Regions from separate parts of the Gardnerella lacydonensis genome, predicted to be linked through region 2. Evidence: riboswitches for the same ligand, from Rfam matches in the RefSeq annotation. Region 2 holds a riboswitch; each other region holds the start of a gene.
The links. Region 2 has a riboswitch for thiamine pyrophosphate ahead of thiC (phosphomethylpyrimidine synthase ThiC). Riboswitches for the same ligand answer to the same signal wherever they lie in the genome.

Region 1: linked by a shared signal. The riboswitch ahead of ACJV45_RS04210 (ECF transporter S component) and the one ahead of thiC (phosphomethylpyrimidine synthase ThiC) in region 2 are both predicted to bind thiamine pyrophosphate.
Region 3: linked by a shared signal. The riboswitch ahead of ACJV45_RS01955 (bifunctional hydroxymethylpyrimidine kinase/phosphomethylpyrimidine kinase) and the one ahead of thiC (phosphomethylpyrimidine synthase ThiC) in region 2 are both predicted to bind thiamine pyrophosphate.
Region 4: linked by a shared signal. The riboswitch ahead of ACJV45_RS03710 (ABC transporter permease) and the one ahead of thiC (phosphomethylpyrimidine synthase ThiC) in region 2 are both predicted to bind thiamine pyrophosphate.

What each region holds. Positions count from the first base shown of each region.
Region 1 is NZ_JBKQXT010000003.1:83,507-86,670, forward strand. It holds gene ACJV45_RS04200 (DivIVA domain-containing protein) at 1-344, shown strand, start outside; gene recO (DNA repair protein RecO) at 391-1,125, shown strand; TPP riboswitch at 1,236-1,338, shown strand; gene ACJV45_RS04210 (ECF transporter S component) at 1,374-1,994, shown strand; gene ACJV45_RS04215 (ABC transporter substrate-binding protein) at 2,144-3,067, shown strand.
Region 2 is NZ_JBKQXT010000003.1:240,376-243,539, reverse strand. It holds gene ACJV45_RS04830 (methionine ABC transporter ATP-binding protein) at 1-760, shown strand, start outside; gene ACJV45_RS04825 (methionine ABC transporter permease) at 763-1,446, shown strand; TPP riboswitch at 1,607-1,714, shown strand; gene thiC (phosphomethylpyrimidine synthase ThiC) at 1,711-3,164, shown strand, end outside.
Region 3 is NZ_JBKQXT010000001.1:442,380-445,543, reverse strand. It holds gene ACJV45_RS01955 (bifunctional hydroxymethylpyrimidine kinase/phosphomethylpyrimidine kinase) at 71-1,921, opposite strand; TPP riboswitch at 1,909-2,001, opposite strand; gene ACJV45_RS01950 (cell wall-binding protein) at 2,131-3,164, opposite strand, start outside.
Region 4 is NZ_JBKQXT010000002.1:394,441-397,604, forward strand. It holds gene eno (phosphopyruvate hydratase) at 1-956, opposite strand, end outside; TPP riboswitch at 1,105-1,207, shown strand; gene ACJV45_RS03710 (ABC transporter permease) at 1,198-1,995, shown strand; gene ACJV45_RS03715 (ABC transporter substrate-binding protein) at 2,183-3,164, shown strand, end outside.

The DNA of each region.
Region 1 (3,164 bases), 160 kb from region 2:
CAGCTGCACCTAGCCAAGATTCTTATAGTCAGAATCATGTTAATGCTGCTAATGCTGTTAATGATAATGCTGTTAATGCTAAAGATGATGATAAGAATGATTCAAAAAATAGTGCTTCAAACCCTGTTGGTGATTTGAATTTGTCTCTTCTTGCATCTCCTAAATTTGAGCCGTCGCAAAGTCTCAATTTAGATATTCCAGATCTTTCATTCCCAGTTATGAACCATTTTAATGCTTCTTCTGAAGATTTTAATGCTAACAATGCTGGCAATAATGATTCAGATGATTTGGATGATACTGGCGAATCTAATTTCGGTGGTTTTGTGAATCCAAGTCACAACTAATCTATAAAAATACTTTGGATTAGCAGATTAAGAGTTTTTGATTTTCATGCCGCTGTATAACGATGAGGCTGTAGTTCTTAAGACTTTTCCTTTAGGAGAAGCGGATAGAATTGTAGTTATGCTTACTAAAAAGCATGGTAAGATTCGTGCTGTTGCAAAAGGTGTTAGGAAAATAAAATCTCGTTTTGGGGCGCGTTTAGAACCTTTTATGCGTGTGAATGCACTTTTTGCTACTGGAAGAACTTTTGATGTTGTTTCTCAAGCAGTTTTAGTTTCTGCTTATGCTGAGAGCATTTGTGCTGATTATGATTTGTATAGTCGCGCTAGCATGATTGCAGAAATCGCAGATGATTTGGTTTCGACTTCTGCACAGTATCAGGATTCTTGTATGCAATACAATCTGCTTGTTGCAGCCTTATCTGCTCTTTCTAGGGGATTGCATAGTGCTGATTCAATTGGATTCTCATATGTTTTAAGAGCGTTAAAACTAGCCGGCTGGTCTCCTATGCTTAATGAATGCGTAGTTTGTGCAACTAAAGATGATTTATCATATTTTTCCTCTTGTTCTGGAGGAGTTATGTGTTCTAAAGATCATGATTTGCAGTCAATTAAGTGCAATGATTTAGCACGTTTTCAAATGATTTCTTTGATTAATGGCGATTGGAAGAATATAGACGGAACAGATATTGATTATTTAACGTATAGATGCGTTGAGCAGTGGTGTGAATATTATCTTGAGCGTCCAATTAAATCAATGCATTTATTAGAAAATAATATGTGATTTAATATAGCTTTTTTAGCGTCTTGCTTTAGCGTTTTAGTGAGCGTTTTTGTTAATTTTTTGTTTGAATTTTATAATAATTGTCCTCGCTGTCTGATGCAATAATGATTGATATCAGACACGGGTGCTCTTTCAAAGAGCTGAGAAGATTACTGTCTAACCGTTTAACGTGATTCGGTTAATGCCGACGTACGGAGTTTTCTGCAGGGTCGCCTTTGTTTGATAACTGATAATGAAAGGAGACCCTAATGGGTGCATCTGTTGAAGAAGAAACCGTGCGTCCATCTTTGCGATGGAATGTAGCTGATATTACGCTCACGGTTGTTGTAGCTGTAGCTTCTGGTATTATCTTCTGGGGTATCGGTTTGATTAGCGAGCCTATTTCTGCTGCTCTTAAGCTTATTCCAGTTCCAGGCGTCAGCGCATTGTACTACGGTTTGTTCTATTTTGCTGGTCCTTTGGCTGCTATTATGGTTCGCAAGCCAGGTGCAGCATTGTTCGGTGAGTTTATTGCTGCAATGGTTGAGTTGACCGTTGGAAGTCACTGGGGCGGTATCGGTACCGTTCTTCCTGGATTTGTTCAGGGCTTGTTTGCTGAGTTTGCATTCTTGTTCTTCATGTATCGCAAGTGGAATGTTGGCTTAAGCGCACTTTCTGGCGCATTAGCTGGTTTGGGTGGAATCGTTTCAACCTACCCGTTCTACTATGCAGGTGTTCCAATCTTTGGTTCATTCATGGTGATTCACACTATTTGCAGCATGATTTCTGGTGCTGTAATCGGTGGCGTTTTGATGTGGTACTTGTATAAGGGTATTGCTGCCACTGGCGCATTGAGCCGCTTTGCTTCTGGCAAAGAAGTGCGCGCCTGATTTTACGGGTAAGTACAAGTAAAATCAAGTTATAAATTTGATTTGTGGGCGGGGGATTAATTACCTCGCCCACTTTTGTAAAGTCGCAAATAAAAGTCAAAATAAAAGTCAAAATAAATCACAAATCACTATAAAACAAAGGAGTTAGTATGCTAAGAGTACGTCTTGAATATGTGCATCCATGGACGAATCACGCAGGCATGTACCTTGCAAGAAAGCGCGGATTGTATGCGCAATACGGATTAGACGTAGAGTTTACAAGCACGGATACGGAGCGCGGAGATGTTCCAGCATGCTTGGAGCGTGGAGAAGTAGATATAGCTCTTGTTCGTTTAAATCAGCTTTTGGCTCATCAAAATGGTGCAAACAAGTTGACGTCATTTGCTGTAATGAATCAATCTCAAATTGGCGGAATCATAACAAATAAAAACACGGGCATTACTCGATTTAAAGATCTAGAAGGAAAGCGCGTAGTAATCCCTATGGGCGTTAAGCGTCTATACACGGAGCTTCAGCAGGCTGTTGCTGCCGACGGCGGCGATTTTAGCAAGCTGATTACAATTGACCCAGGTCCATGGGAGCCAGACATTCGAGCCGTAGAACGCGGAATGTGTGATGCTTTTATTAACGTAGCTTGGTGGGAGCCATATCAGGGTTCGCTTCCGTTTGATCAAGTTGTTGTTCTTCCATTCGATTCTATTGGCGTAGCGCCGCATCATTCTTACTATGTTTGCGCTCGCCAAGAGATGATTGAGCGAAATCCGCAATTAATACGCAACTTTGCAAGCGCAACCGTTAAGGGCTATGAGCTAGCAGGAAAAGACCCTCAGGCTGGTGTTGATGCTTTGCAGAATGCGCTTTGCCATATTAGCCCAGAGGCTTTGCGTGCCTCGCTAGACGAAGTCATTCCGTCTTGGTACGACAAGAATGGTCGTTGGGGCACGGCAGACATGGCTTTGGTGGAAAACTACACTCGTTGGATGAGTGAAAATGGCCACTTAAGTGTGCCTCTTGATTGCGCGCTAAAAAGCCTAGAAAACGGATGTGTAACAAACGAGTATTTGCCAGAATAGTCGTTAATTTTGCAATAGTTAGTTTTGCGATAGTTAATTTTGCAATCGTTAATTTTGCATAAGCAAAGTCGCCAGCAGCCGCGCATGAGCTAGTTGG
Region 2 (3,164 bases):
CGATATTAATTTAACTATTGAATCAGGCGAAGTGTTTGGTATTTTGGGATCTTCTGGAGCTGGAAAATCATCATTAGTCAGATGCATGAACTTGTTAGAACGTCCAACATCTGGAAGAGTGATAATAGACGGAAAAGATATTACGGACGCAAAAAATAGAGATTTGTCTAAAATAAGATCGAATATTGGAATGATTTTCCAAAACTTTAGTCTTTTCCAACAAAGAACTGTATTACAAAATGTGACTTTTCCTTTGGAAATAAACAACACTCCTAAAGAAAAAAGAGAAGAACGCGCAAAGTATTTACTTGATTTAGTTGGATTAAAAGATTTAGCAAACCGCTACCCCGTTCAGCTTTCTGGCGGACAACAGCAAAGAGTTGCAATAGCGAGAGCACTTGCTAATAATCCTTCTATAATGCTTTGTGACGAAGCAACAAGCGCCTTGGATTCAACAACTACAGCACAAATACTTGACTTGCTTAGAAGAATCAACCGAGATCTTAACGTAACACTGGTTATTATTACTCACTCGTTAGCAGTAGCAAGAAATATTTGCGATAGGGTTGCTATGATTGACGGCGGAAAAATCGTAGAAATCGGTGACACTTCAACACTTTTCAAAAATCCTCAAAGCAATATTTTAAAAACGCTTATTGCAGACGAACATGTTGAAAACCATAGGGGAACTAAATCCAATAATAGTAATTCCGAAAATGGAATAACCACTAATAGCGCAACAAATAATGGGGTGAAATAAAAATGCAAGAAAATATTTCACAATTTATAGACGAATATGGAGAACTACTCATTGAAGGCACAAGAGATACAATATCTATGACTTCAATATCTACACTATTCGCATACGTAATAGGATTACCAATAGGAGTTCTTCTTATAACAAGCGCAAAACAAGGAATACGCCCTAATTCATGTTTGAATGCGGTTTTAGGTTGGATTGTAAATATTGTTCGCTCAATACCGTTTATAATCCTACTCGTTGCAATAATTCCACTCACTAGGCTTATTGTTGGAACGTCTTTGGGCGTTTCTGGTGCTATTGTTCCTCTTGTTCTAACAGCTGCACCATTCGTAGCACGAATTGTTGAACAATCTCTCGCAGAAGTTGATGGAAGTCTTATAGAAGCTGCACAAAGTTTTGGTGCAAGCAATACGCAAATAGTATTCAAAGTATTGCTTTTTGAAAGCTTGCCTTCATTAATTCGTGGAGCAGCATTGACTTTCATTACACTTTTTGGATTCTCTGCAATGGCTGGAACCGTTGGCGCAGGCGGCCTAGGAGATATTGCAATTCGCTACGGATATCAGCGCTACCAATATGATGTTATGAGTGTTGCTGTTATTTTCTGCATTCTGCTCGTGCAAGTAGTACAGACTGTTGGAGATTTAATATCCAATAAAATCAACCATCATGAACGTCGATAATATTCGATAATAAAAGTCACAAATAAAATCCTAGTAGCGAATAGCATGCATTAAAAACTATTAATCGCTTCTAGGATTTTATATTTATCAAATGGTCAACCACTCAACATGCCTACGATTTACTAAAAAACTACCGAATAATGTAAAATGTCTGAGTCACAACATTTTGCAGGGGTGCTTTCTTTTTAAAGAAGGCTGAGATAGGCGAAAAACCTGACCCTTCGAACCTGTTAGTTAATACAACGTAGGGAGCAACGATTAAGTATGACCTCAAACTATCCATACGCATCAATGCGTGACCAGTTCAACCTAAACACATGCTTTATTGCAGATCCTAAACTATGCAAGAATCGCGCACTCACGGATGTAGTTGACGACTCTTTACGTGCAGGATCAACATTTATAAGGCTTAATTGTGCGGATGAAAGCGCAAAAGAAATCACATCAATCGCACGAGATATTGCACAAATCATAGAAGATAACGATAAATGTGATTCAGTAACTTTCGTAATAGACGGAAGAGTTGACGTTGTCTGGCAGGCAAGAAATCAAGGAATTAAAGTCGATGGAGTTCATCTTGCACAAAGCGACATGGAACCAAAAGAAGCACGAGCACTTTTAGGAGAAGACGCAATAATCGGCTTATCTGTTGAAACAGAAAGTCTTGTTAAGGTTATTAATGAACTTCCTGATGGCTGCATTGATTATATTTGTGTAACAGCAATGCATAATCCAGAAGATGGTTGCGAAAACACTACTCCAACTTACGAATTAGAACCAAATCACACTATTTTAGATGAAGCAAAGATTAATACTATTTGCTCAGCAAGCGATTTTCCAGTACTTGTTGGAGGAAGAACATCTTTAGAAGATGTTGAAATGATTGCTCGCAGTAAGGCTGCAGGATTGTTTGTATCTGAAGCATTGTACGTAAGCGAAACACCAGAATCCACAATGAGTGAATTCGTGGAACGCTTTACACACATTCGCGGCAATCAAAAGCACGGTTATGCAAAACGCGTTATAGTGCAGGAAAAAGCTGACGAGAAAGTTAGCGATACACCAAAATTCATTAATGCTAAAGAAGCAAAAGACGCTGCAAAATTAGCAAAGCAGCAGCGCGTTGATATCGCTTCTCGCGGATGTACTCAAAGAGACAAAGCTCATATTCGTAAAACTACTCCAGTTCACTTTGAATATGAATATGGTTCTTACGATTTGGAAGTGCCATATACAGAAATTAAGCTTTCTGATACTCCAGGCGTTGGCCCTAACCCACCATTTAAGGATTACAACACAGAAGGTCCTAAGTGCGATCCTAAAGAGGGCTTGGCTCCTCTTCGTCTTGATTGGATTAGAGATCGCAATGATGTTGTTGAATATGAAGGTCGTAGTCGAAATCTTCAAGATGACGGTAAGCGAGCTATTAAGCGAGGAAAAGCTTCTAAAGAATGGCGTGGTCGCACTCATAAGCCGATGAAGGCTGCAGATCATCCTATTACACAGATGTGGTATGCAAGGCATAATATTGTAACTCCAGAAATGCAATATGTTGCAACTCGTGAAAACTGCGATGTGGAACTTGTTCGTTCTGAAGTTGCAGCTGGTCGCGCTGTTATTCCTTGCAATATCAACCATCCTGAAGCAGAACCTATGATTATTGGTTCTCGCTTCTTAACTAAGCTCAACGCAAACATGGGTAATTCTGCTGTCACATC
Region 3 (3,164 bases), on a different contig from region 2:
GAAAATGATTCCTAATAACTGTCTAATTAATTAGATATGTGACTATCTAACTAAGTGACTATCTGAGTGACTATCTGAGTGAACGGTGTGCTTGATTAAAGAAATCGTACTCGTACACACAAGACGTCATATATGCTTGCACGGCAAGAATACGCTGGCTTGGTGAAGCTTGTTCGAAAGCTTTTTCAACACATTCAATCGCTTTTCTAACACTCGCATCAAACTCTTTCGACGAATACATTGAAATCCAATCGTTATAAGGATTATCTGGAGTAGTTTTTTCAACAAGAACATGCCCAACTTCTTCATAAAGCCAGTAGCACGGCAAAATAGCAGCTGCAGCAACAACATAATCTTCACTAAAGGTTGTAGCTAAAAGATGATTAACGTAGGCAAGAGTTGCAGGAGAACATGCTGACTTCATAGCAGTACCTGTTTTCTTAAACCAGCTACGATGCAATTCGCTTTCTGCTTCAATACATGCGGCAGCGCTAGAAGACCAGTGCACGCGCGCATCATCATCTTGAGTTTTAGCAGCAGTGGCCGCGAGCGCCCGAGAGTAACGTTTCAAATATTCAGCATCCTGATTCAGGTAAAAGTCAAACAAATCCTCGTCTAAAGACCCATCTCCCAAAGACTTAATAAAATCAAGATTCATAATATTAAAGTCAACGTCTGCAGTGGCATTCCAAAGAGCTTGAGTCCAGCGTCCTGCAGCGCATATTTTAGGTTTTCTAGGCAATGTTTTTGGCACAACATAACAGGTTTCCGGATTTGATCCGTCAAGATTAATTAAATTATCGTCTTTCAGATGTTCCCAAGGCGTTGTAGAGGAATCAAGTTCAAGCCTATATTGTCGTGCGGCGTGATTTACTGGACCATGCCCTTTTCCAACATGCAAATCTTCGCCGTTGCGTATTGCTTCGTTAAGCCAATGCGTTGTCCAAGTTAATGCTTCTGATACGGTTGCAGGATTTTCAAGCGTTTTGCCGTTTTTAAGAGCTAAGGATACACGCGTTGCTAATGATGATGAAAGCGAACATCCTGTACCGTGTGTAGTTTTTGTGTCTACTCTGCGTGAAGGAACATGCACATTAGTGCCATCTGGGAATACGGCGGTGTTTCCAGCGTCTTTTCCTGTTAAGTGTCCACCTTTAACGATTACAATAACATTATTTTCACTAGCTAAAATTTTAGCTTGTTCTAAAGCTTGATTAAAACTCGTTGCAGGTTCGCTATTGCATAAAACAGCAAGTTCTGGAATATTTGGTGTAATAATATCTGCTTTTTTTATGAGAAGTCGTAAGGATTCTTCTGCAGATTCTTTAAGAAGACGATCGCCTGATGTAGCAACCATAACAGGATCTAACACGACTACAGGAACTGGATGATTTTCAAGCCATTCTCCGACTATATCAATATAGGGTTTATCACCTAACATTCCTAGTTTTACAGCATCTACTTTTACATCGTCGAATACTGCCTCTAGTTGAGATACTAGGAATGATGTTGGTGGAGTATATACTTCTCGCACACCGCATGTGTTTTGCGCTACTAAGTTTGTTGTAACGCACATGCCGAAACCATCGGAAGCCATGATTGATTTTAAGTCGGCTTGAATTCCAGCACCACCAGTTGGGTCTGTGCCGGCTATGGAAAGCACTCGTGGAATCACTGGTTTTTCACACGATGGTAATGAGTTTTTGCGCTGTGTAGAAAATAAGCTTTCTGCAGATTGATTAGATTGATTAGATGTATTGGATGTATTGGATGTATTGGATGTATTGGATGTATTGGATGTATTGGATGTATTGGATGTATTGGATGTATTGGATGTATTGTATGTATTGGATGTATTGTATGGATTAGATAGATTTATATTAAATGTATTAGTATGCGAATCTAGTGACAATTCTGTCATGATATTCCCTTCGCTAGCATTATCTAGATCAGGTTCAACGGGTGTAATCTCAGCGTTTAAACGCACCCCGAACCATTATTTGACTATATCGTTTATTTGTGACTTACTACACCCCGCGTTTGTTCCCAAAATCGCCCGATACGTAAACAAACGCGGGATAAAAGTAACAAAAAGCAAACATTAGCACACAAAAGCAAGCCTGATCTAATTCAGCGACTAAACCAGTCAAATAGTCTGCTATTGCGCAACGATTCTGCCGAAGCGTTGCAATGCTTGCTGTATGTTAGCTCGCCACTGATGCCGTTTCCGCTAAGCACAGATGCCAACCATCCGCGCCTACCGAATGCACCCGACGCTATGAAGAGCGCCATCAATATGCCGAATAAGAAGGTGTACGTAATAGCAGCGTTTCCACCAGTAAACGGCAGCGGAATTGGCGACACGTTGATGCCAGTAATCTTTATATAGCCGATGATTGCATTCTTATCATCTTTACCAGCATCATAGTGCTCACTCTCATTATCTGACTTATCTTTTGTCTGCGCGTATACTGCGTAAACAGCCGTATTCCTATTAGTTATAAGCAGCCTCTGCAATGCTTCAGTATCTACACTTGCGTTGCCTTTGGCATCGCGCTTCAAAATAGGCGTGCAAGTATCATCAACAGGCTTGCGATTGTTTAACTTTCGCACGCATACTTGAAGATTCTTCTCAACTACATCTCGAGAATCAAAATCATCGCTAGCGTTTACTAACAGCTCTTTGCCATTCACTTTGCCTTTAGCATCTGGATTACCTGTGAAAGCGAAGTTAATGTCATTAGCAGTAACCTCGTAAGGCTTATCCATAGTCGAAGTCTTAAGCGAACCTATAGATTCAGCTTTAGGCTTTACTACATCAACCGGCACTACGTATACTGGTATGAGCGAAGTTGCAGAAGCAACATTCTTAAAATGAGTTTGCGCATCATAGCCATAAGTATTCTTTAAGCTTCTCATTGCCCAACCATTAGAAAGCGACAAAGCATAGACTGGAGCAATAGCTTTCTTAGATGTTCCAGCTACATCATCTGCAGTTTCTATATTCTTATTTCCACCTAAAACTTTCGTAAGCTTAAAGGAATCGGAATTGACAGTCTTGCAATTTGGATTTGCAGTACCACTACCCTCACACCATTTGTTCACAGTAATATCTTGAGGACTCATATTCGAATAATTATTACCCAATGTACTGTAATTCATGC
Region 4 (3,164 bases), on a different contig from region 2:
GGATTGGTGACGAGCAAGTCATCGCCAACGAACTGCAAACGATCACCAAGACGCTTGGTGATTGCTGCCCAATCATCCCATCCTTCTTCCTGGAATGGATCTTCGATGGAAACGATTGGATACTCGTTGATAAGCTTCTCGTAGTAATCGAGCATATAAGCAGAATCACGCTCTTCGCCGTCGAAACGATACTTGCCAGTTTCCTTGTTGTAGAACTCAGAAGAAGCAACGTCGAGGGAAATACCAATCTGCTTGCCTGGCTCGTAACCTGCAGCTTCGATTGCATCCATGATGTACTTCAAGGAATCTTCGTTGGACTTCATCTTTGGAGCGAAGCCACCTTCGTCACCAAGACCAGTAGCCAAGCCTTCCTTCTTCAAAACGTTCTTTAAGGTGTGATAAACCTCAACACCAGCGCGCAAAGCATCGCTGTAAGTTGCGAAACCGTATGGAGAAATCATGTATTCCTGAATATCAGTTGCAAAATCAGCGTGAGCGCCACCGTTCATGATGTTCATGTTTGGAACTGGAAGAATATGTCCGTTAGTTCCGCCGATGTAACGATACAATGGAAGCTCTGCAGATTCAGCAGCTGCATAAAGAGCAGCAAGAGAAACGCCAAGAATAGCATTTGCGCCAAGCTTACCCTTGTTTGGAGTGCCATCAAGCTCAATCATGGTTTCATCAAGAGCACGCTGGTCAGAGGCATCCATGCCAATAACCTTTGGAGCAATTACTTCATTAACAGCCTTAACTGCTTCCAAAGTACCCTTGCCCTGATAACGGGACTTGTCGCCATCACGACGCTCCCAAGCCTCAGCCTCACCAGTCGAAGCACCAGAAGGCACTAAGCCAATGCCCTGAGCGCCATCTTCGGTCTCCAAATAAACCTGAACGGTAGGATTTCCACGAGAATCCAAAATTTCGCGTGCATATACGCTTTCAATAGCTGCCACAACTACTCCTTATTCATTTTGTTGGTTGTGTAACATATTCAAGATTAATGCGTTTTATGGACGTTATTTCGTAGCGTAAGTCGTTAAAGATACAAGCCTATATAATCTAAGCGTTTCGCGATTTGTCCATGCCTTTATATGATAATAACAAACTGACACGGGGTGCAATTATTTAATTGTAATTGCTGAGATTATACCCGTCGAACCTGATATAGCTAAAACTATCGAAGGGAATGTCGTTATGAATAACCTTTTTAGCGCGATTGCAAAACTGCATCGTAAAGCTTTTATTTCTTTAAAAGCTTGGTTTTCTACTATAGCGATTCTTTTTTTATGGTTTTTAACAACCTTAACTCCTGCCGAAAATCGCGCTTTGCCATCTCCAAGCGAGGTAATAAAAGCATTTGTTGACTTAAACAACGAAGGAATATTACTACCGTCTCTTGCAATAAGCATATTTAGAGTTGTAGCTGGTCTTCTTTTAGGAATTGCTTTTGCTTTGCCATCTGGAATCATTTCTGGCGGAAGCAAAATAGGAGAATCAGTAATAAATAAACCAAGTCATATGCTCAGATCCATACCATTCCCAGCATTAGCGCCTTTATTGATCATTTTTCTCGGTGTGGACGAAATGATGAAAATAATGCTTATAGCGCTTGGCGTTTTTGGACCAATGTATGTCAATATTCGAGATGGAGTAAGGAACATTGACCCTAAACTAATAGAACTTGCAAAGGCTTATAACGTTAAAAAATCGACTGTTTTTACAACAATTTTTATGCGAGGAACACTAGCTAATTTTATGACAGGATTGCGATTTTCAATTTCCGTAGCATGGGTTGCTTTAGTTACTTGTGAAACAGTTAATTCTTCAATAGGAATCGGATATATTCTTTCTAGAGCTCAACAATTCTTTAGACCAGATCAAATGATGGCATGCATTATTTTATATGCGATTGCAGGACTTGGATCAGAAGTTACTGCAAACATATTCGAATATTGGCTTATGCCAGAACGCAGAGTAAATAGAGAATCTTAACAAAGAGTTGATTTTAGAAATTCACGTAAATAAAGAATTTATAAAATCCTCTGTGAATTTTAAAGATACTTTTAACGATACTTTTAAAAATAAGTCAATTTTTATAAAAATTTAATCAACAAAATTTAACCAACAACCAAATAAACCAAATAAGAAAAACACAAAATGAAAGTAGAGGAGCCAAATCATGGCTAATTTCAAAATACAAATTGCTAGCAAACGCTCTATTGCAGCAGTATGCGCTTTTTGCGCAACTATCGCTCTCGCATCTTGCGGCGGAGTTCAAAAACCTGCAAATAACTCCCAATCTTCTAGCAAAGATACGGGAATAATGAGGGTTGCTTATCTTTCTACAGCAAACTATTTAACAACGTTAAAAAATGAAAAATTCCTTCAGGAAGAATTTGGAAAAGCAAAAGTCACCTATACTGGACCATACACTCCAGTTGATGGTCTTACCGCAGTTATGAGCGGAAGCGCTGATGCAACAACTACTGGAACTGGACGATTTATTGATTTGATTGCAGAAGGTCAACCTTGGGTTGCATTTGCGCTCGAATATTACAATGGTGATTCTCAAGGAATCGTTGCATCCGCAAAAAGCGGCGTAAAAACACTAAAAGACTTATATGGAAAGAAAGTTGCTATTATTCACAACGGTGATACTGGCGATTACATGCTTCACCGCGCATTCGATAAAAGCGGATTAGACGTTTCTAAAGTGCATAAAGTAGAGATGAGCCCTAAGAACTTCCAGGCAGCATTTACATCTGGGCAGATTGATGCAATTTCCTCATTCGATCAGAATCTTGCTGCAGCGATGACAACCCCTGGGTCAAAATTACTTGTTAACGCTAAAAAGTATGGCAACATGAATGTTACCATTCACATTGTTTCTAGAAAATTTGCTAAGAAGCATCCTGAGCTCGTTAAAAAAATGTATAACGCTCTTGTTCGCGAAGCTAATAAGTCGCATAAAGAAAAGAATGTTATTGGGAATGCTTATAAGCAACTTGGAGCAAGCGATACAATCATTAAGCAGATTGAAAAATTCGATAATCCAACAATTAAGCCAATCGATAAGAAAGGCTTAGAAATGATGAAGGTTCAGGCAAAAGAATACGTAAAATATGGTTTAATTAAGCAAGCTCCAACAAACTTGGATGATT